One region of the Xenorhabdus bovienii SS-2004 genome, then DNA from elsewhere that is predicted to be linked to it. Evidence: predicted binding sites of a transcription regulator. Region 1 holds the regulator's gene; each other region holds the start of a gene.

Evidence for each region. Region 1 encodes Fur, which represses iron uptake genes when iron is present. Its sites were predicted from a motif close to ATAATAATGAGAACNACTATCAA; they were not measured.
Region 2: fes (enterochelin esterase) is a predicted target of Fur. The motif match lies at 4,338-4,360, and genes of this name have one in related genera.
Region 3: fepD (Fe(3+)-siderophore ABC transporter permease) is a predicted target of Fur. The motif match lies at 1,786-1,808, and genes of this name have one in related genera.

The regions. Positions count from the first base shown of each region.
Region 1 is NC_013892.1:1,125,391-1,132,508, forward strand. Features, by position in the region: gene XBJ1_RS18985 (inverse autotransporter beta domain-containing protein) at 1-629, shown strand, start outside; gene XBJ1_RS04775 (AEC family transporter) at 1,107-2,060, shown strand; gene ybfE (LexA regulated protein) at 2,445-2,732, shown strand; gene fldA (flavodoxin FldA) at 2,906-3,439, shown strand; gene fur (ferric iron uptake transcriptional regulator) at 3,620-4,069, shown strand; gene XBJ1_RS04795 (beta-N-acetylhexosaminidase) at 4,190-6,871, opposite strand.
Region 2 is NC_013892.1:1,397,123-1,404,240, forward strand. Features, by position in the region: gene XBJ1_RS06170 (isochorismatase family protein) at 1-125, opposite strand, end outside; partial or broken gene XBJ1_RS21295 (AMP-binding protein) at 124-441, opposite strand; gene XBJ1_RS06180 (isochorismate synthase) at 594-1,778, opposite strand; gene XBJ1_RS06185 (TonB-dependent siderophore receptor) at 1,959-4,157, opposite strand; gene fes (enterochelin esterase) at 4,472-5,758, shown strand; gene XBJ1_RS06195 (MbtH family protein) at 5,797-6,033, shown strand; gene XBJ1_RS06200 (non-ribosomal peptide synthetase) at 6,026-7,118, shown strand, end outside.
Region 3 is NC_013892.1:1,409,470-1,416,587, reverse strand. Features, by position in the region: gene fepB (Fe2+-enterobactin ABC transporter substrate-binding protein) at 1-364, shown strand, start outside; gene entS (enterobactin transporter EntS) at 398-1,663, opposite strand; gene fepD (Fe(3+)-siderophore ABC transporter permease) at 1,847-2,878, shown strand; gene XBJ1_RS06210 (FecCD family ABC transporter permease) at 2,895-3,926, shown strand; gene XBJ1_RS06205 (ABC transporter ATP-binding protein) at 3,963-4,766, shown strand; gene XBJ1_RS06200 (non-ribosomal peptide synthetase) at 4,846-7,118, opposite strand, start outside.

The sequences.
Region 1 (7,118 bases):
CGGGTAAAGAGGATACTTACCGCGGCCATACTGATGAAAAAGGTCATCTCGTTATCAATGTCACTGACCCTAACGGTATTGGCACAAGAACCACCCTGTCGGTAGAGGTGCATGACGGAGCCAACCAGACGTTGACCAAAACATGGGATGTTATTTTTACCGTGATTACCAGCCCGGATACACCACTGGCTAATTATTGGGGGCATATGGAAGATTACATTACAGTTAACGGAAAAAAATACTCGCGGCCTCCATTACATTCTGAGGCTCCATTACATTCTGAGGAAAGGGATGATATTCCTGATACAATAAACCGCGAATTATGGGTAACCCCACAATGGCGTGTAGCGGCAGATTACTGCAATAAATTAGGAGAGTTACCCACTAGCGATCAATTAATGGATATACATAATGCTTATCCAAATGGGACTCTTTACAACAGTTATGGGTGGCCTGTTAATTATTTTGATAATAATAACAATAACATTGGTAACTTTTGGTTCTGGTCATCTAATATTGTGGGGGAAGGATATGAAACAAAGAATATAGTTGTAGATATTAATAACGGTGACGTTTGGAGATTAGAAACTGGTCATTATTTCCATATTATTTGTCGCATTAAAAACTAGGACTTTATTTATATTTTAAAATCTATTAATTAATAAAGGTGGAACAAGCCCTGAAAGTTGCATACTCAACAAATAGGGGCTTCATTTTTTATTAGTGATAATTCCCATAGTTAACGATGTGCACATCACCATCGATAAATTCGAATGTTACACACCAGTTTCCTGAAACAATAATTACCCTCTGCCCTCGCCTATCTTTCACACAGAACACGGTTGCACGAATTTTTTAGATAGACTAATCTATCTAAAATATCAACACTAACCTAAGTGATCACTGTAAGGACGAGGAATGGCAAGAAATCTTCTATCTCTTCTTGGCGTTTGTTTTTCCCTGTTCATTTCCACTGCAAATGCCCAGTCCCCCCAAGAGCAGATGCATGTCTCAACCACAACCATGCAGGCTGTACAGTTCACTCCCTCTATCAAAGGAGTATGTTGTTATGTTTTAAATTCATATAAGATTGATTTATAATGTTTATGATAGTTGTACCAATATTTCTTATTATTTTTATCGGATATATTTTCGGGCGCTTACGCCCTGACAGTGGAAAATCTGATAAATTAATCAATGAATATGTGCTTTATATCGCACTCCCTGCTTTATTGTTCCTTGCTATTGCTCGGGCAGATATTAATGAGCTACAACAATGGGGATTCATAACTGCCAGTTTGTCTGGAATTGGTGCCGCATACATTTTAGGAATATTAGTAGCAAAATTTATGGGGATTAGTTTACCGCAATCGTCGATTTTAAGCATGGGTGCATGTTATGGTACAACTGGGTATATGGGTGTTCCAATCCTAATTTCAGTCTATGGTGAATCCGCCGCGCTTCCTGCCGCTATCGCCACTATTTTGCATAACATTCCTGCAATCATGGCTGTTATCATCACTTATGATATTTTTTCTACACACCAATCCGGCAACAAAATATCCATTAGTCAAAGTCTCGTTGGGGCATTAAAGACAACATTGAGCAATCCTCTGACTATTTCAGTTATTGCTGGATTGGTTTTCGTTTTTTTAGGTATTCCCGTTCCTAACTTTTTACGTTCATTTGCTGAATTTCTGGGTAATGCCTCCGGTCCAACAGCACTATTCGCTTTAGGACTGGGATTATCTCGGCTTAAAATCAAAGAGCATATCAACAGCGATGCGCTAAAATTAGCTATGCCAATGTTGTGCCTTAAATTAGGAATACAGCCATTGATTACGTTTCTCTGTGCCTACTATCTATTTGGTATGCAACAAACTGATAATATCTGGCTAATTGCTGCGATTGTCATGGCTGCACAGCCAATAGGAGCAGGTGTTTATGTTTTTTCCAATAAGTATGGTTTTAAACAGGAAGTCATTTCTCTCTCCATTATTATTTCCCTGCTTATTGCATTGGTTACCATACCTACTATTCTCCAATTACTACCTATCTAAAATTATGAACATATTAATGTGATAATTAATATGTTCATAATTATCACATTTATTAACTTAGACGATACGCTTTCAATTGAATAATGCAGATGTAGGGAGTTAACCCCTCTACAGTAAGCCGAATGGAATCAAACGTTGATAAAGCAAGTATCAATAACGTTGGCTCGTTATGCCATCCCGATGTGGAAAGAGCCAATGAAAACTTTGAGTTTTAACCCCCCCGTCTGAGCCAGAAAATCAACGATGCATATCCTGAAATAACCCACTCCCCCATATCTCTATCTTCCTGCCAGATATCTCTCCCATCAACCAGTAGCGGCTCGCGCCCAGCTAAGGTATCATTGCCCGCTATACTATTGGTACACGCCCTTTACAATTGAATTTATGGCAAAAGAACAAACTGATCGCACCACACTGGATTTGTTCGCAGATGAACGCAGGCCAGGGCGACCGAAAACGAATCCGCTGTCCAGGGACGAGCAGCTTAGGATCAATAAACGCAACCAGTTGCGCAGAGATAAAGTCAAAGGACTGCGTCGAGTGGAATTGAAGCTCAATGAAGATGCCATCGATGCTTTAAACCATCTGGCAAAAGAGCGCAATATCAGCCGCAGCGAGCTGATTGAACAAATGTTATTAGCTCAACTGGCAGAAAATCACCTTACTAATTAACGGCTTTCACTCGACAGTATGAAACGACGTTACCACACAAATCTGACAGACTTGTCATTGATGTTTGGTCAAAATAACGCTTTTAATTTTATTAAAACTGACATTTTTCCTGCTGGTTTCAGCGTGATGTGTATAGCTTAATACACAATTAAAATAAGAGGTTAACCCATTTTATGGCAATAATAGGTATATTCTTCGGCAGCGATACAGGCAACACAGAGAACATTGCCAAAATGATCCAAAAAAAATTGGGCGGTGCTGATGTTGCTGAAGTCCACGATATTGCCAAAAGCAGCAAAGAAGATATTGAAGCTTTCGATATCCTGCTGCTCGGCATTCCGACTTGGTATTATGGTGAAGCTCAGTGTGACTGGGATGATTTCTTCCCGACACTGGGAGAGATCAATTTCGATGGCAAACTCATCGCTCTGTTCGGCTGTGGCGATCAGGAAGATTACGCAGAGTACTTCTGTGATGGGATGGGGACGATTCGCGATATCATTGAACCTCTTGGTGCTATTATCGTAGGTCACTGGCCAACCGAAGGGTATCACTTTGAAGTCTCCAAAGGTATGGCTGATGATAACCATTTTATTGGCCTTGCTATCGATGAAGATCGCCAGCCAGAATTGACGGATGAGCGCGTTGAAACTTGGGTACAGCAGATTAAGGCCGAGATGAGCCTGTCAGAAATTCTTGGTGTATAAGGAGCCAAGCTCCTTTTCACGGGATAATTCCTCAATAATGTGTCATGATATCGGGATAGGTATGGTTTTCATTTCAAGTATCCGTGCCTATAATCTATCACGTGAAACAGAATCATGATTCTCTCACGATACACCCAAGTATCATAAGTTCACCTTACTAAGTTACAGGACTGAATCCGCATGACCGACAACAATAAAGCATTGAAAAATGCTGGACTTAAAGTAACACTTCCACGCCTGAAAATTTTGGAAGTGCTACAGGATCCAGAATGCCATCATGTCAGTGCGGAAGATCTCTACAAAAAACTGATTGATATCGGTGAAGAGATTGGCCTCGCCACTGTCTATCGCGTGTTGAACCAGTTCGATGATGCCGGCATTGTCACACGTCACAATTTTGAAGGCGGTAAATCGGTTTTTGAACTCACTCAACAGCATCACCATGACCATCTGATTTGCCTTGACTGCGGTAAAGTCATTGAGTTCAGTGATGAGTTTATTGAAGAGCGCCAGAAAGATATCGCTGAACGTTACGGGATCAAGCTGTCAAACCATAGTCTCTACTTGTATGGTCACTGTACTGCTGGTGATTGCCGCAAAGATAGCACAATGCATGATGAAAACTCATGATGAGAAAGCACGACACGATAAGAAGTTCTGACAATTATCCACTTCTGTGTCTCATGTAGTCTGAATAAGCTACTGCCGATTAGCTCAAGCTAATCGGCAGGCTGCTTTTTAAAAGAAATATCAGAGCGTGATTTTTACTTCTTCATCTCGGCTAAAACGCTTACCATCAGTACTGACAGAGCGCACTTTCACATTATTGCTGACATGTGGACGCTGCCTGTCATCGTAAATCGCCCATGTTTTACCGCCATCCAGCGAATACTGGATCGCTAGCCCCGGCAAGGCGATATTGGCTTCCAACGTTCCGGATACAATCCTTCCCCCAGGTACTGGCAACCGATAGGCGATGTTAGCTTTGTCCAATTTAGCCAGCTCATGTTGTCCCATCAAATTGGCAAAATCTATCCAATCATTGTTGATCGCATTAGTATCAACATAATGTGTTACGCCGCCCTTATATTCCCTGCCCTGCTGGTAATTCTGTTCCCAACTCGCCTGATGCCATGCACGTTCCGCCAATGGCAACAAGCGCGGGTAAATCATGTATTCCATCTGATCATCAGTACGCACGGTTTCGCTCCATGATTGCCCTGATAGCCCATAAGCTCCCGGCCAATGTTTGTTGCTCTGGGTATTGAAGCGGTTGCCGTCGCGATCCACCGATGTTTCAGCATTTTGTGGCATATTGTTCGGCGCAAAACTGAAAATTTTTGCTTCATCGTTGAAGCGTGTTGCCCAATAGTAGCCGCGCTCTTTCGGACTAACTTCATACGGCATATCAAGGTAGACATAATCAGGGCTGGAAACGACCACTCGATAGCCCTTATTCGCCCAATCATTGGCAGAATCATAGCCTCCCCAATAGAGTGTATCCCAGAAATTCACTGCCACATGCTTGGTGGCGAAATCTTTTGCCGACTTCGCATGTTTCAAGCCATCCTGCCATGCCTGCATTGTATCAATGCCGTGAGTATTGACGATCTTGCTGACTTCAATGGCAAAATGACTGTCAAGTTCACTAACATCTTTAACAATGCCCTGCGCTATCATTTTTTGGCAAGCCTGAGATTTTGCCCACGGTTTGTCTTCTATCTTTTTGTTGATGATCCCTTTGCCCGGTTCTATTGGGCCATCTTTGTCCTGATACCCCGTTCCCAAACGAATGTTTTTCGCTTCATCACCACCAAAATGCCATGTTTTCAACGGTAATTCCGCTTCTCTGTGCATTAAAGCGATTTCGCTGATAATTTTGTCAACAAACCGTTTGGAGGAATCCATACACGGATTTAAATAACTGCGGCGATCGTAGAACTGTACTGATGTCGCATTCGTGGTATCAGTCGGGTCAAGCAGGCGATATTCATTGGCCTCCTGCTCTTTCCCCTGTGCCATCAGGTTTTTGTAACGGGCTTCCATCGACACAACCGCTGCACGAGCGTGAGCAGGGGTATCAATCTCGGGGATCACTTCTATCTGGCGCGCTTTGGCATATTTCAAGATATCAATGTAATCCTGACGACTAAAATAGCCACTTCCCATATTATTGCTATCAGGCCCTGATCCTAATTGCGGCAACAAACATTGAGTTTCACTCAGATCATGACAGCGTTTGCTCCCGACTTCAGTCAGCTCCGGCAGACCGGGGATTTCCAGACGCCAGCCCTCATCATCGCTCAAGTGGAAATGGAATTTGTTCAGTTTATAACTGGACATTTGATCGAGCAGACGCAAGACAGCTTCCTTACTGTGGAAGTTACGCCCAACATCTAAAAATATGCCTCGATAATCGAATCTGGGCGCGTCTTTTGCCGTCAGTGTGGCAATTGTAGGATCACCATTGGCAGGGAGCAGAGATAACAATGATTGCAGGCCATAAAACACACCGGATTGATCAAATGCGACGATTTGCGTTCCTTGAGTTGTGATATTCAGCGAATAAGCCCCTTGCACTCGCCAAGTGCCCGTAAATTTGTTTGCGTTGATCTGTGCCGCAATCCGATAGCCATTATCTGTTAGCTTGATATTGTGAGAGGCAAAACGTTCTCGAATAACGTTGATTGATGCGTTGCTCAACCCGCCCAACTCCAGTTTCACACCACGGGACAGGTTTACATCTTGTGAATGGATAGTCAGCGTTTTTGGCGTCGGAATAACCTGTCCACGCAGTTTATCCCCGCTGATTTTTACCATCTGCTGGTTTTTTACAAAACGAGTTTCCGGAGTCATCAGAATATTGTTATCCAGCGTAGTCCGTTTCCACTGCTCATCTGTAAAATCAGATAAAAACGCACTCAGATCTTCCGTATCGGTATTCGCCAGTATTTTAGGCATCGCATCACCGGAAGTGGCATACCAGCGTGGCATAAAATCTGTGCTGTAAATCTGCCAGTATTCTCCAAAGATCGGTAACAAGATTTTTTCATTGGCTTTGATACCGATGAATTTTTCCGTCGGCTCCAGCTTATGTAAGTCACCCGTGATATGCGTGATTTTGTATTGCTCATGATCGACTTTCAGGATCTGGCGAATACTGTGAAAATAGATCGCCCAGTCAGAAGAGTCGATCGCCTGATTGCCATTAGCTAATGTGATATGAACCCGATTACAGGAAGCCCCGTCCGCGCCTAAAATGGCACAATCGGTTCCATGTGCTCCTGCTTGATTATCCTTAATTTTGAAATTCACTTTTAATTGACTAAGCGAATCCACTATCTGCTGTGACGTCATTTCTGCATGAACACAGCCCATTAATCCAACTGTCGTGATGAGTGCTGCCAAGGTACGCAATTTAACGCTTTTCATGAATGACCTCGTCTGAACTTATTATTCTTTTATACCCTGCAACTTCAGATTTATCGGGTATAGCTGGGTAATGCTGCTTCTGTCAGTCAATACCGCGCTATAACAAACGCAGAAACAGCGACGACAGTCCATAAAAGATGCTAATTGGCACAGTTACAGTAAATGTAATATTTTTTCCGCCCAGAAGAACAGGCTATTTTTTATACCACCAGTTATCAATAGCAAATAACCCTACATAAAATAGGAC
Region 2 (7,118 bases), 270 kb from region 1:
AAATAATTCTGCATGTCATGGATGAGCAAAGCCGCCCGTTTGCTATCAAATGCCCAATTCACCTTATTAACAGGTAATTCCTGAACAGCAGGCAGAAGATAATCGTTTAGTTTGGGGATGCTCATTGGGTTTCTCCGACTTGAAATAGGGTGTGCTGTGTAATGGGCCACGGGTCATTAACCTGCCGGTGACACCGTGTGGCAGAGAGTTGCCTTGTTTATCCGCTATCCATACTTCATCATCTGCGCTGATTGGGCGGCCTTGGGTCGTGAAAATGGTTTGTTCATCGTCATCCAGCCGTGTGTAGTTCACCAGCCCTTCTGCCATGCCAAATACCTGCTGTAAGCGGCAGCCAAGCTCGGAAGGTATTCTTCTGGCTGATGATTCACTCAACCGTGCACCCCCCACCTGTAATTGTAATAATTCCAGACTCTTGAGCTGGTGGTAACTATACTGATGTTTGTCAGCAATAAGGGCGATATTTTCATTGGCGACTTGGCGGCTGAGTATGTCGCTCAGCGGTAAGTCAAGCCAATAACCACATTGGCGATAGTGTTGCGCTAATTTCTCAGGCCAGTGAGTGAATTCAATATTCATAAACAACGTTCCTTATCGTAAGACAATCCCAGCGCCTGTAGCATCGTGCCAAATTTCACATCTGTTTCATGCCATTCGGCACTGGGTTTCGAGTCAGCGACAATCCCTGCTCCTGCAAAGAGCCGAATATGGTTTTCAAACACTTCACCACAGCGAATCGTCACGACCCATTCGCCATTACCTCTGGCATCACACCAACCGACAATACCGCCAAAATAGTCGCGTTTGAACGGTTCCAATTCAGAAATCAGCGTCGCGGCCTGCTGTCTGGGAGCACCACACAGCGCCGGAGTTGGATGCAGCAAGCAAGCGATCGAGAGGGCATCTATCTGTTTATCGGCTAATTCACCACGAATTTCTGTCGCGAGATGCCAAAGCAAGGGGGTGCTGAGTAACGAAGGTATCTCAGGAATAGCTAATTCTGTACAACGTTCAGCTAATGCTTTTCTCATTGCGGTAATCACTAATTGATGTTCATGCTGATCTTTCGCTGAACGCAATAGCGATTGACGCAACTCATTGTCTTGCATGACGTTGCTGCCTCTGCGTGAAGAACCCGCCAGAGGCTGAGAGATAATGGTACTCCCCTGTTTACACAGTAGTAACTCCGGGCTGGCACCGATAAGGGTGCTGTTGCCAAGTGGAACATGGAAGTTATAGCTATAAGGGTTTTGTTGATTCAACCGCATAAATAACTGCGTAGCATCAGGCTGTTGGTCAAATTTGATGTTCAGCAGGCGGGAAAGGACAACTTTATCGAGCAAACCATGATGAATTGCATCAACGCCATGAGTCACCATCTGGCAGAATTCGTCTTTATCCGGCAATGAATTTATCTGCTGTAATTTGGGGCCGGAAGAAACAGATGAAAAAGATAATGCCTCACGCTCTAGCCAAGAGTAATCTTCCGGAATAAACAGAGCAGAAGGCTGGCGTTTATCAAATGGAATCGCACCCACTATAATGGGGTTTTCAATACCTTTATTTTTAGCCTGACGGAAAAGCTCAGGTATATCGCGATGTAATTGGCAGTCAGTATCTGTATTATCACCGACTGGCGTGGTTATTTTGGTAAAGCATCCGTGTGCATGTAGACTTTTATTAGATGACAGGAACACAAAATCATCACAACAAAAATCCTGCAATTGGGATATGCGGAATTCAGTTGCTAAATTAGGCACGGTTTTTTCCTATATTTTATTGACTGTTATTTTATTTTTTCTGCCTGTTACGGTTCGAATTAGAAAAACGTATTACACCTGTGTTGTATAAAAGTTATTTCTCAGGGGACATCAGTAAGGTAAAAAGCAGTCTGTGTCAGCATTGCTTTATCAATGCCCCTGAGATAAATGCATTTCCGCTTACCAGCTATACGCTACAGTGGCGAAAATGCTGCGACCGCTGCCATAGAAGCAGGCTCCGTCATTCGAGCACGAAGCGACATAACGTTTGTCGGTCAGGTTATTCACGTTCAGTTGTACACTGGCACCTTTTAGCTGAGGTGACGCTTCACCAAGATCATATTTTGCCATCAGATCGTAGAGAGTGTAGGACGGTACATTGAATTTTTCTGTAAAATCACCGGAAGTGGTACCGAGGTAACGCACGCCAGTACCCAGCGTAAGCCCTTCCAGTACGGATTGTTTGAAACTATAGCTACCCCATACAGAAGCCGCATGTTCAGGAACCGCTGGCACTCTTTTACCGACACGAGCAGGGTTTCTATCACTTTTCGTCTTGGTATCGGTATAGGTATACGACGCCATCAGATTGATTTCTGGGGTAATTTTAGAATGAATTTCGGCTTCCGCGCCTTTTGAACCAATCTTGCCAATCTGCTCGCTAATGCGGGTAACCGGATCACGGGTTGTCACGTTTTTCTGCGTGATATCAAACAGAGAAAGCGTCAGCAAGGTATCATGGTCTTTGGGCTGGAATTTAATGCCTATTTCGGTCTGTTCACCCATTGTTGGTTTGAATTCCGGTGCACCTGGTGCACCTGTATCCAGATTGGGTTCAAAAGAGGTGCTGTAGCTGATATAAGGCGAAATACCGTTATCAAAGGCATACAGTAAACCCGCTCGTCCTGTAAACGCACTGTCATTCTGTTTTTTTAATGTGTGCTTGATGAGATCTTGCTGCTTGACTTCAGTCCAGTCATAACGCCCTGAAAGAACTAAATTCCAGTTTTCCCAATTGAGTTGATCCTGTAAATAGATACCTAACTGATGAAGTTTCTTTTTATCATTTGAGTCAAGTGAGAGGTTTTTCTCATCAATGTGAATGTTCCTAGTGGGATTTGACCAGTCAAAACGATATTGGGGTTCTCTGCCCGGGTTTTTATCATTCCATGTTTTATTGTGCCTGTCTCCCCACTTGTAATCTATTCCACTGATAATGTTATGCTCAATGTTAGCCGTTGAAAACAGAGCTTTCAGTTGATTATCTATGCCAAATTCCTGCGCTTTATTGTGTTCACGCTGCGGGCGACGCCCAATGATGGAACTGGTGACATCTTTTGTATAAACAAACAGTTTAGTGCGTTCATCTGAGCTTGAGTAACGTAAGGTTTGTTGGAAGGAGAAAATATCATTAATATCGTGCTCAAGAATATAGCCGATAGAAGTCTGCTCCCGTCTGGCCTGATTAAAAGAAGGCTCACTGAGATTCATATCATAGGGCATATAGCCCACATTGGGGATAGGCGTGACAGTCCCGACTTTAGGGTAGAAGTTACGGAATCCCATTTTAGGATCGTATTGATAACTAGTCAGCAGCGTAAAGGTCGTGTCACTGTTCGGTATCCATGTCAGCGCCGGAGCAATTGCAATACGTTCCTTTTTATAGTCTTTGACGAATTGCTGTTGAGTACTGAGAATTCCATTCAAGCGATAGAAAAGGGGAATGTCGTCATGTACTGCCCCGCCAAAATCAAAGGCAAACTCACCAAGACGCTGATTACCGGCTTTCATCTGCACTTTATGTATAGGTTGTGCAGTCGGCCTTTTGCTGGTCATGCTAACCAACCCACCGGGGCTGACCTGGCCGTATAGCACGGATGCTGGCCCATGAACGAGTTCCACACGCTCCAAAAGCCAAGGATCGATCTGACCTGCCGTAGCCCCCTGGCCGTTTAAACCATAGCTCAGTCCATCAAGAAATTTGGGCGCGTAACGGAAACCACGTGTAATGACTTCATCACTACGGTTGGAAGCACCACGATAGTTAGTGACCACACCACTGGAATAATTCAGGGCATCAGCCACTGTTGTTGCGCCCTGAGCCTCTATTTGAGCACGGTTCACTACCGTAATCGCCTGAGGTGTTTTTATCAGTGGTGCAGTGCTTTTCGTACCCGCAGAACTTTCTGATTCAACGAAGCCGCTGGAGCCACCCTGTGTTGATGCGGTGACTATGATGGTGTCTTTCTCATTAGCCGTTTCAACGGCTATTGCGGAGTGAGGAGATAAAAATAATACAGAAGTTAATATTAACGGTACTTTATTATTGTGATTTTTGGTTGTTTTATTTTTTAGCGTTTTTTTCGTGGGCATTACCATAGATTTCATCTCTTAAAATAGGATTTCTTGGAAATAATTACTTTATAATCAGATTCATATGTCTCTTATTTTCCCTAAGTTTCTATAAGAGGATTCCAGTCCTATTTTCCTCTGCGACGATCTTATTAATTCCATAAACCGATAAACTTCATTCATAAAAGACGCCTAATGCTATTGCAAATAAAAATGATAATCAATATTGTTTAGTGAATGATAACTATTTATCTTTGGGTGAGTAGTTATCAATTGTTATGCCAGATAGGGGCATTAATGGAACAACTCGATGGGGCAATTATTTTGAAGAGGATAAGGGAATGAAATTAGCATTTCAGCCATCCGGTACGATAAGTAATTTATTATCAGCATCTTATTCTGGCAGTGAATTATGGTGGGAGCATATTGCAGCTTTAGGGACTCCGTTAGTGGAAGCAAGGCCGGATCATCAGGTTCAACTCACGTTTTTCTGGCGAGATCCGGCCGGAAATGAACGGAATTCAGATATTCGCCGAGTTTTTATTGATATCAACGGCATCACCGATCACCACAGTCCACAGCCACAAAGTCTGCAACGATTGCCCGAAAGTGACATTTGGTATTGGTCTGTCACTATTGATGATGACTGGAGAGGAAGTTACAGCCTGATCCCTGTCACTCATGCCCATCTGCCCCCTGATTTTTACGGCGACACCCAGCAGCGTAACCAACAGCAACGCGAATGGTGGTGTTCACTCTTTCCTCTGTCTATTCCCGATCCTCTGAATTTACAAGGCTGTCATCGTAATGGGCTCGGAATGTCTTTATCGGCCGCTCATATGCCCCATGCTCCTGAGCAATCAGCCTGGGCATCAATCGGGAGAAATAGTCTCGCTCAGCCGGATACACAACAACCTGTTCTGTTGAATTGGCAGAGTCATCGCCTTGGTAATCAGCGGCGTATCTGGCTTTACGCTACGGGAGAGGAAACGGAGAGACCACGCCCGCTGGTCATTCTTCTGGATGGGCAAAACTGGGCAGAAAGAACCCCTGTTTTTTCTGCCTTAGAAGCCGCTACCGAACAGCAACACATACCGGGAGCTGTCTGGCTACTCATTGATGTGATTGATATGTCCCGACGGGAACAGGAATTACCCTGCAACCGAGATTTCTGGCTGGCGGTTCAGGATGAACTTTTACCGCTTGCCGCACAGCATGCCACGTTCAGCGATTCCCCCGACAATACGGTTGTCGCCGGCCAAAGTTATGGTGGGCTGGCCGCACTTTATGCAGCACTGCATTGGCCGCAACGCTTTGGCTGTGTACTCACTCAATCCGGTTCTTTCTGGTGGCCTTACAGCAAAATGATGAAGTCATCTGAGCGTCAAACCGGTTGGCTGACACAGCAGGTTATTGAGCAAAAAGTTACCCCATCCTCATTGAAAATCTTTCAGGAGGCGGGTTCCCGCGAAGATGATATCGAAGGTGTTAACCAGCAAATGTATGAAGCATTGAAAAATGCCGGATATCACGTGAGTTATCGTGTTTTTAATGGCGGACATGATTCTTTGTGCTGGCGTGGCGGGTTGATTGACGGCCTTAGCTGGTTACTGTCTGAAAACGCATAAAACAATGACTGAAACTCTAAATATAACGAGAGCTAAAGATGTCTCAGGAACAAAAAAACCCTTTTGATGATGATAACGCGACTTTCTTTGTGCTGATCAACGCTCAACAGCAATACAGCCTCTGGCCTGCTTTTGCGGAACAGCCGGCTGGCTGGGAACAGGTTGCCGGGCCAGATTCGCGGTCAACATGTATTACATACATAGAAGAACATTGGGTAGATATGCGCCCTGCCCGGTTGCGTGACTTATTAGTTAAAGGAAGTACACGTGTCTAGTAGATTACAAGAGGTTGGGGTTGAAACAATAAATTTGACGCTACCACTGGTTGCTGCCCAGCCAGGGATTTGGATAGCCGATCAACTCGCTGACCCACGCAACATATTCACCATTGCACATTATATTGAAATTAAAGGGGCATTAGACCAGCCATTATTTGATGCCGCTATTTGTCAGGGATTGTCTGAAGCGGATACGATCCATGCCCGGTATTTCCTGAATGAAGATGGAATACCAGTACAACAGATCCCGCTTTGCTGTGACCCACAGCAGGTCATTGCCCCTGAATGGATTGATTTTTCCAGAGAGCCGGCCGGACAGGCCGAAATAGCATCACAGACATTGATGCAGGAGGATCTCTCGGCTGAATTACCGGCAGATGGAGAACGTGCGCTGTACCGACAGGTGGTGATGAAGATTGATAAGCAACCTGAACGCTGGTTCTGGTATCAACGCTTTCATCATCTCATGCTGGATGGTTTCAGTTTTGATGCACTGACTCGTCGGATTATTCAGATTTATAACGCCCTGAAAGCTGAGCATCCGCCCGCTGAGACCCCTTTCTGTTCCTTTACTCAGGTGGTGGAGGAATATCAGGATTGGCAAAGTTCACCGGCAAAAGCAAAGGCTGCGGCATTCTGGCAAGAATATACCCGTGAGCCGGGTGCCTGTGTCTCTCTTTCAGTTGAAGATATTGCCGCTTCGGAGAACACCTCGCCTTTATATTATCACTGCCATTTTCCGGCAACTCAGCTGACTTCATTAATGGCAGAGGATTCACTACGCCAATTTCAACCTGCTGAAATTGCTATGGCTGCACTCGGCATCTACTTCTACCGCATGTGCGGAGAAAAGCATCTCTCTATTGGTTTTCCGTTTATGCGGCGTTTGGGATCAGCCGCGCTTTGCTCTACCGGCCCTGTGGTTAACCTGCTACCGTTACAAATCAAACTGCAAGACAGCATGACACTGGCCGATGTCGTGAAGGCTTTTGTAGCAGAAATAAAACAAGTCCGCCGCCACCAGCGTTATGATGCCGAACAGCTACGCTGCCATTTGGGGTTATCGGGAAGCAGCAATCTGC
Region 3 (7,118 bases), 280 kb from region 1:
TGTCAATCTTTGGACGCCATCATCTGCGCAAGGGCAATTATTGCATCAACTAGGTTTTACACTCGCCACATTACCGACCAACCTGAAAACAGAAACCAGTATGGGCAAACGTGAAGATATCATTCAGCTTTCTGCTGAAGGGTTAGCAGATGGTTTAAACGGCCAATCTTTTATGCTATTCGCTACCAATGACAGCACAATTCAAGTTGTGAGTGCTAACCCTTTTTTACAGCACCTGCCTGCTGTCAGTACCCAACGCCTCTATGCGATGGGGCCGGATACTTTTCGCTTAGACTATTACAGTGCAAACAATATGCTTGATCGCATTGAACACTATTTCTCAAATCAAGAATTAAAAAATTAGTCGGTTCAAAAAATAAATATTGCTGCATCATACTCACTTTTCAGAGGCACCGCCCTCTAATGATGCGGCATTATTATGCAGAGTAGAATGGCGCAGAGGTTTTACCAGTGCTGCAAGCAATAGACAGGTAATTGCCGCAAAAGAACCAAACGAAAGCGCCGTTATGAGAGGAGATAACAGACGTCCCATGACGCCCAATCCCAACGCTCCCAAGGAATCACCAGTAACATCCTGTGCTGTGACAAAACTATTCACCCGCCCCAATAGGTGATCAGGTGTATGACTCTGGATGAGTGTAAACTGTAATAAGGAAGCAAAAGCATTCAGGTAGCCATAACACACCAATGCGAGTAATGCCGGGACAATATGCGTCATGAGACCGAGCAGGGATAATGCAAGGAAAGAGCCCAACGCAAAAATAATGAGCAGAAGACCGGGCCGGGCGCTCCGTCCTATCCAGCCACTGGTAAATGCTCCTAGCATGGCACCCAGAGGAACGGCTGAATACATTAAACCTGTCGCGGAAGGACCTTGGTGATAAACCTCTTGAGATAATGCAGGGAAAAGGATGCGAACTGCCCCCGCCATGCTGATCAACATACCGACTAATATCACACTGCCTACGATTTTATGCTGACAGACAAATTGTACACCACTCACTAACGCTCGGAGTGGATGCTCTTGCCGGGTTGACTGTGGCTTCATCTTTGGCAACCTCACCAGCGGGATCAGTGTAGCCAAAGTCCCTGCTGCGGCAATGGCAAAGTTCCAGCCAGGTCCGCTGGCAACGATAATAAGCCCACCTAGTGCGGGAGAAAGAATGGCACCAATACGAACCGTGATCATACTCAAGGCACCCGCCGCCGCCAGATTTTCCCGGCCGACTAAGTTTGGGATCGCCGCCATTAAAGCGGTCATGCCTAAAGCGCCAAAGAACCCATCCCAGACGGAAAGGAAATAGAGGACAAACAGTGAAGGGGAATCCAAAAACGCATTAAAACTCAATGCAACAAAACCCAAGCCACAAGTGCCACGGGCAAACAGAATCAATTTACGCCTGTCATAGCGGTCGGCCAGTATTCCGCCCAGCATCAATCCGATAAACATGCCGATCCCATCCAATGCCACCACGATCCCCACCTGCAAGGTAGAACCGGTCAGAAACTGCATTTGAACTGGGACGCCCACTGTCAGCATTCCTAATGCAAAAACAGATAGCATACGGGCGATAAAGATAGCGCGGAAATGTGCATTATTTTTAAGTAAACTGAAGTCCAGCAGGATTGATGACTTAGCCATGATGCTCCATGCAATACGTAAACAGGAATTGAAATAAGTGATCTTCGCAGCTTAATTGCCGCAATATAAATATGTTTCCAGAAAAAGCTGTGCTAGCATATCGACCGTTAATGATAATGGCAATACAAATGATTATCACAATCAATAACGAATGGAGCCTTTCCGGTTATGCCTGCTGCCCCAATGCATCGTGAGATAACCTCTTCAAAACCCTTGTCTCAATTTCATACTTATCGCACCCGTCGGTTAACAGGTCCCATAATCTGTTTATTACTCCTCATTATTTTTTCTATAGCGAGTCTGTTATTAGGCAGTAAATATATTGCCCCTGAGACCGTCTGGCATAGTTTAACCGGTGAGCTGCATAACAATGAGAGCATCATTATTCTCGAATCGCGCCTGCCTCGTACCCTTGTCGGTATTTTGGTCGGCATGGCATTAGGTGGTGCGGGGGCATTAATTCAGGCATTGACACGTAACCCTCTGGCAGACCCGGGTATATTGGGCGTCAACGCAGGAGCCAGCTTTGCCATCGTAGTGGCAATCACATTATTTGGCTTAAGCAGTGTTATGGCAAAAGTTAGCGTGGCCTGTCTGGGCGCTTTTCTTGCCAGCCTGGCGGTATGGTTAATCAGTATGCAGTCTGGTGATAAATCCAATCCTGTTCGTTTAACACTGTCAGGAGTCGCGATTAGCGCCCTGTTAACCGGAATAACTACCAATATTGCCCTGCTCAATCCTTCAACTTTCGATCAATTACGCATCTGGCAGGCGGGTACGCTGGATATCCGATCCTTACAGGTCACTCTCCTTGTTGCTCCGTTCATTCTTATCGGCTGTGCGCTCACCTTATTGATTTCAAGGCCACTCAATACGTTGAGTATGGGGGAAGAAATCGCAATAACGTTAGGCGTAAAAATTCTCTGGGTAAAAGTTTCAGCCATCATAGCCATTATGCTGTTATGTGGAACGGCAACTGCATTGGCTGGCCCGATCGGGTTTGTCGGATTGATGATCCCACATATCGCGCGTTGGTGGTGTGGCCCAGACCAACGCTGGATCATTCTGCATTCATTACTCATGGCTCCGGTGTTATTGCTTAGTGCAGATATCGTCGGGCGTTTACTGGTTGCCGGTGAGTTGCGCGTATCAATCGTCACGGCCTTTATTGGCGCGCCCGTGCTGATCTGGCAGGTACGCAAGCGTAAATACTGAGCAGGAGACAGATTTCATGTCGAAAATGTTGCAAGTCGGGCATCCAGAAGGGTGGATAAATGGCCGAATTTCCCTTCGGGTTTTACTGGTGAATACTTTCCAGCTATTTTTAATTATGTTATTAGCGCTGTTCGCTGTTTATTACGGAACGCTGAAACTTTCCTTCTGGCAAATCTGTCAGGCTTTTCAAGGTGAAGGTGATCCCGGCATTATTGCTGTCGTCACGCAATGGCGAGCGCCTCGTGTTGCTATTGCGCTGGTGGTCGGAGCCGCACTGGCGATAAGTGGCGCTATCTTTCAGTCTGTCATCCGCAATCCTTTGGGCAGCCCCGATATTATGGGATTCAGTACCGGCGCATGGACTGGCGTACTGATTACTCTGATTTTTCTAAATGGCGGTTATTATCAAATGACTCTGGGTGCGCTGATCGGCGGCTCATTAACCGCTGTCTTAATTTATTTACTCGCCTGGCGTCAGGGTATCCACGGTTTTCGCCTGATTATTGTGGGGATTGCTATCAGTGCCATGCTGACAGCGGTCAATACTTGGCTTATCGTAACGGGTTCGCTGGAACATGTTATGAGTGCGGCACTTTGGGGTAACGGTTCGCTTAACGGCATTACCTGGCAAAAAGCGGCCTCAGCTCTGTTTGTCATTCCTTTGCTTACTTTCGGCGCTTTTGCTTTGGCAAAGTCGCTGAAAATAATGGAAATGGGGGATGATAAAGCCAGCGCCTTGGGCTGTAATGTTGAAACTAACCGTATGCAGCTTATTCTCTATGGCATACTGCTGACTGCTGTCGTGACGGCAACGACAGGCCCGATATCCTTTATTTCCCTTGCTGCACCGCAAATTGCCCGAAGATTAACAGGTACAAGCTATGTTCCCCTGTTTTCTGCTGCCATGACAGGTGCCTTGCTATTGTTAACTGCTGATTTAGTTGCGCAGCATACTTTTTCAAATGTGCAGCTACCTGTGGGTGCTGTCACCGTCAGTATTGGTGGTATCTACCTTATTTGGCTTCTTATTCGGGAAGCTCGCCAATAATGCCAATCATACAGTAAACAGAAAGAGTAATTATCGATGACATATCGCCTCAGCGCTTCACATTTGACATTAGGCTATGAACGAAAAATTATTGCTGAAGATTTAAGTATCAGTATTCCGGATAAACAGTTCAGCGTAATTATTGGCCCGAATGCCTGCGGTAAATCTACGTTACTGCGTGCGCTTTGTCGTTTACTGAAGCCCCATCACGGTCATATTTTGCTGGATGGAAAAGATATTCAACAAATACCGACTAAGGCATTGGCACGTCAGTTAGGTTTACTGCCCCAGCAAGCGATAGTGCCGGAAAATATCACGGTTTCCGAACTAGTCGCCCGTGGCCGCTATCCCCATCAAAGCCTGCTGCGCCAATGGAGTCTGGATGATAAAACTGCTGTGGCTCAGGCGATGAAAGCCACAGGGATTGCACCATTAGCTGAACGCTATGTTGATGAGTTATCCGGAGGGCAGAAGCAGCGTGCCTGGGTAGCTATGGTATTAGCCCAGCAAACTCCCTTGCTGTTTCTTGATGAACCCACAACATGGCTCGATATTGCTCATCAAATTGACCTGCTGGATCTTTTCCTGCAACTTAATCAGGAAAGCAGCCACACCCTTGTTGCAGTGCTGCATGATATTAATCAGGCATGCCGCTATGCGGATCATTTAATCGTCATGCAGGCAGGGCAGATTGTTACACAGGGTAAGCCTCAGGATATTATCAGCACAGAACTGATCAAATCGGTGTTTGGCTTATCTTGTGTTGTTATTGAAGATCCGGTTTCCCATACCCCCCTGATTATTCCCTGCGGCCGCTACCACTCGGTAAAAGGCATTTAAAAACCATTAAAAAGAGAAAATCCCATCACCAATGAATGATGACGGGATTTTTAAGTAAAGTTTCAAGCTGGGTATTTTTTCAATCGCGATGCGTTTTCAACAACGTATTGAGCAATGGCCCTAACTGTTTCAGTGATGCTGGAGAAAGAATATCAGCATGTTCACAATCTTGCCGATAGATGCTTAATTGTCGTATCCAAGGCGCCCATGTCGCAGCAACATCCATATCAGCAGGCAATGTGCGGGTTGCTGAAAACAGAATGGCTTCGCCATCATATTTTTGATTGGAAGCTGATGAAAGGATACGAACAGAATCCTTATAGTTAGCCACAATATCGGCGAACATAGCCTGCTTTTCAGCACGTAACAGCGGATCACGTTCATCTTCTGTGGCGGCCATAAATTCGGCCTGTTCACGCGCAGCTTCTTCTTTGGCTTCTTCTTCACTTAAGACCGTCCAGTCTTGGCCTTCCGGTGGATAAGTATCCAATAATCCGAGGAAAGCAACTTTCTCTCCCTCTTGGCGCAAGCGTGCAGCCATGCCTTGAGCCAGCATTCCGCCTAACGAATAACCGAGTAGGTAATAAGGGCCATGTGGCTGGATCTGCCGTAATGTCGCTAAATGGTGTGTACACATATCTTCAAGGTTATCAGAGTCGGCAATCACTCCCAGCGGGCGAGGTGACTGTAGTCCAATGATCGGCCAGTCGCCTTTTAAATAACGCAGCAGCCCACTATATTGCCAGGCAAAGCCAGATGCAGGGTGCAGGCAGAATAGCGCGGAACCGTGTCCGTCTCTCAGCGGGAACACTTCTCCCAGACCCCGGTTTTCTGCGGAATCTTGCTCATTCTCATCAGACAGTAATGCACTCAGTTTCTCGACGCTGCGAGCAACCATGATGTGACCAATAGAAATAGACCGATTAAAACGGCGGCGTATTTCTGCGGCCAAGCGCATAGCTAATAGTGAGTGACCACCCAGCGCAAAGAAATCATCATCAGCCCAAACGGTGTCGCAATCCAGAATTTCAGCAAAAAGGGCTGCCATTTGGCTTTCCATACCTGCCACAGGCAAGCGTCCGGTAGTGAGTTTCTGTGGCATAGGAAGTGCCTTGCGATTCAATTTCCCATTGGCGCTTAATGGGAAACTATCCTGAAGCACATAACTGACCGGCAGCATATAAGCAGGCAATCGCCGGGTAAGGGCTTGATGTAACGCCTCTGTATCCAGTGAAACATCGGGTTGAGGAATTAACCAGGCAACTAACTGACGGGCATCTGCATCACTAACGGTGTTGGCTGTTTTGCCTAATTCACACGCAGCAACCGCAGCCTGAGCGATGCCGGACTGTTCCAGTAGAACCTGTTCAATTTCTCCCAGCTCAATACGCTGACCCCGTATTTTTAACTGATCGTCACTGCGTCCAAGATATTCCACTTCACCATTCGGCAACCAGCAGGCAATATCGCCAGTTCGATACATGCGCTCGCCACAGGCGAAAGGATCAGCCACAAAACGGCTGGCCGTCAAATCAGCCCGGTTCAGGTAGCCGGTCGCCAATTGAATACCGCAGAGATAGAGATCACCCGCTACACCAACAGGAACCGGACGCAGCCAAGCGTCCAAAATACGCAATTGGGTATTCCATACCGGTCGGCCAATAGGCACGCCTGAGCCTGTACAGTGATCTAATGCCTCACCATAAGCCGGCTGCCATGTGACATCGACTGCCGCTTCCGTTGGACCATAGAGATTATGTAAAGGTGCCGAGATGAATGTCTGATAGCGGCGAGCCAGTTCACAGGATAACGCTTCACCACTGCAAAACACCTGACGCAGGCTATGACAGAATAAAGCACTTTGCTGACGTGATGCCAATGAGTCAATCAACGTCGCCAACATGGATGGAACAAAGTGCAGCGTAGTTACTGCATAGTCATCAATAAGCTGCATTAGCGCTTCTGGATCGCGATGCACTTCAGGCGGTGCCATCACGAGTTTAGCACCGGTCATCAGTGGCCAGAAAAACTCCCAGACAGAAACATCGAAGCTGCATGGTGTTTTCTGCAAAACCACATCATCCTGCGTAAGCGGGTAAGCATCCTGCATCCATAACAGGCGGTTCACAATGGATTGATGGCTGACCATCACACCTTTTGGCCGTCCGGTTGAACCCGAGGTGTAAATGATATAAGCCGTGTGCTGTGGCGTCACCCACGCTGCGGGATGCACCGGCTGCTGATTTTCATCCGCCAATTGATCGAATACCAGCAAAGGAGCCTGATGAGCAAAACGCGCTTGAAGTTTACTTTCTGTAATGACTAACCGTGGTTGAGCATCCTCCAGCATCA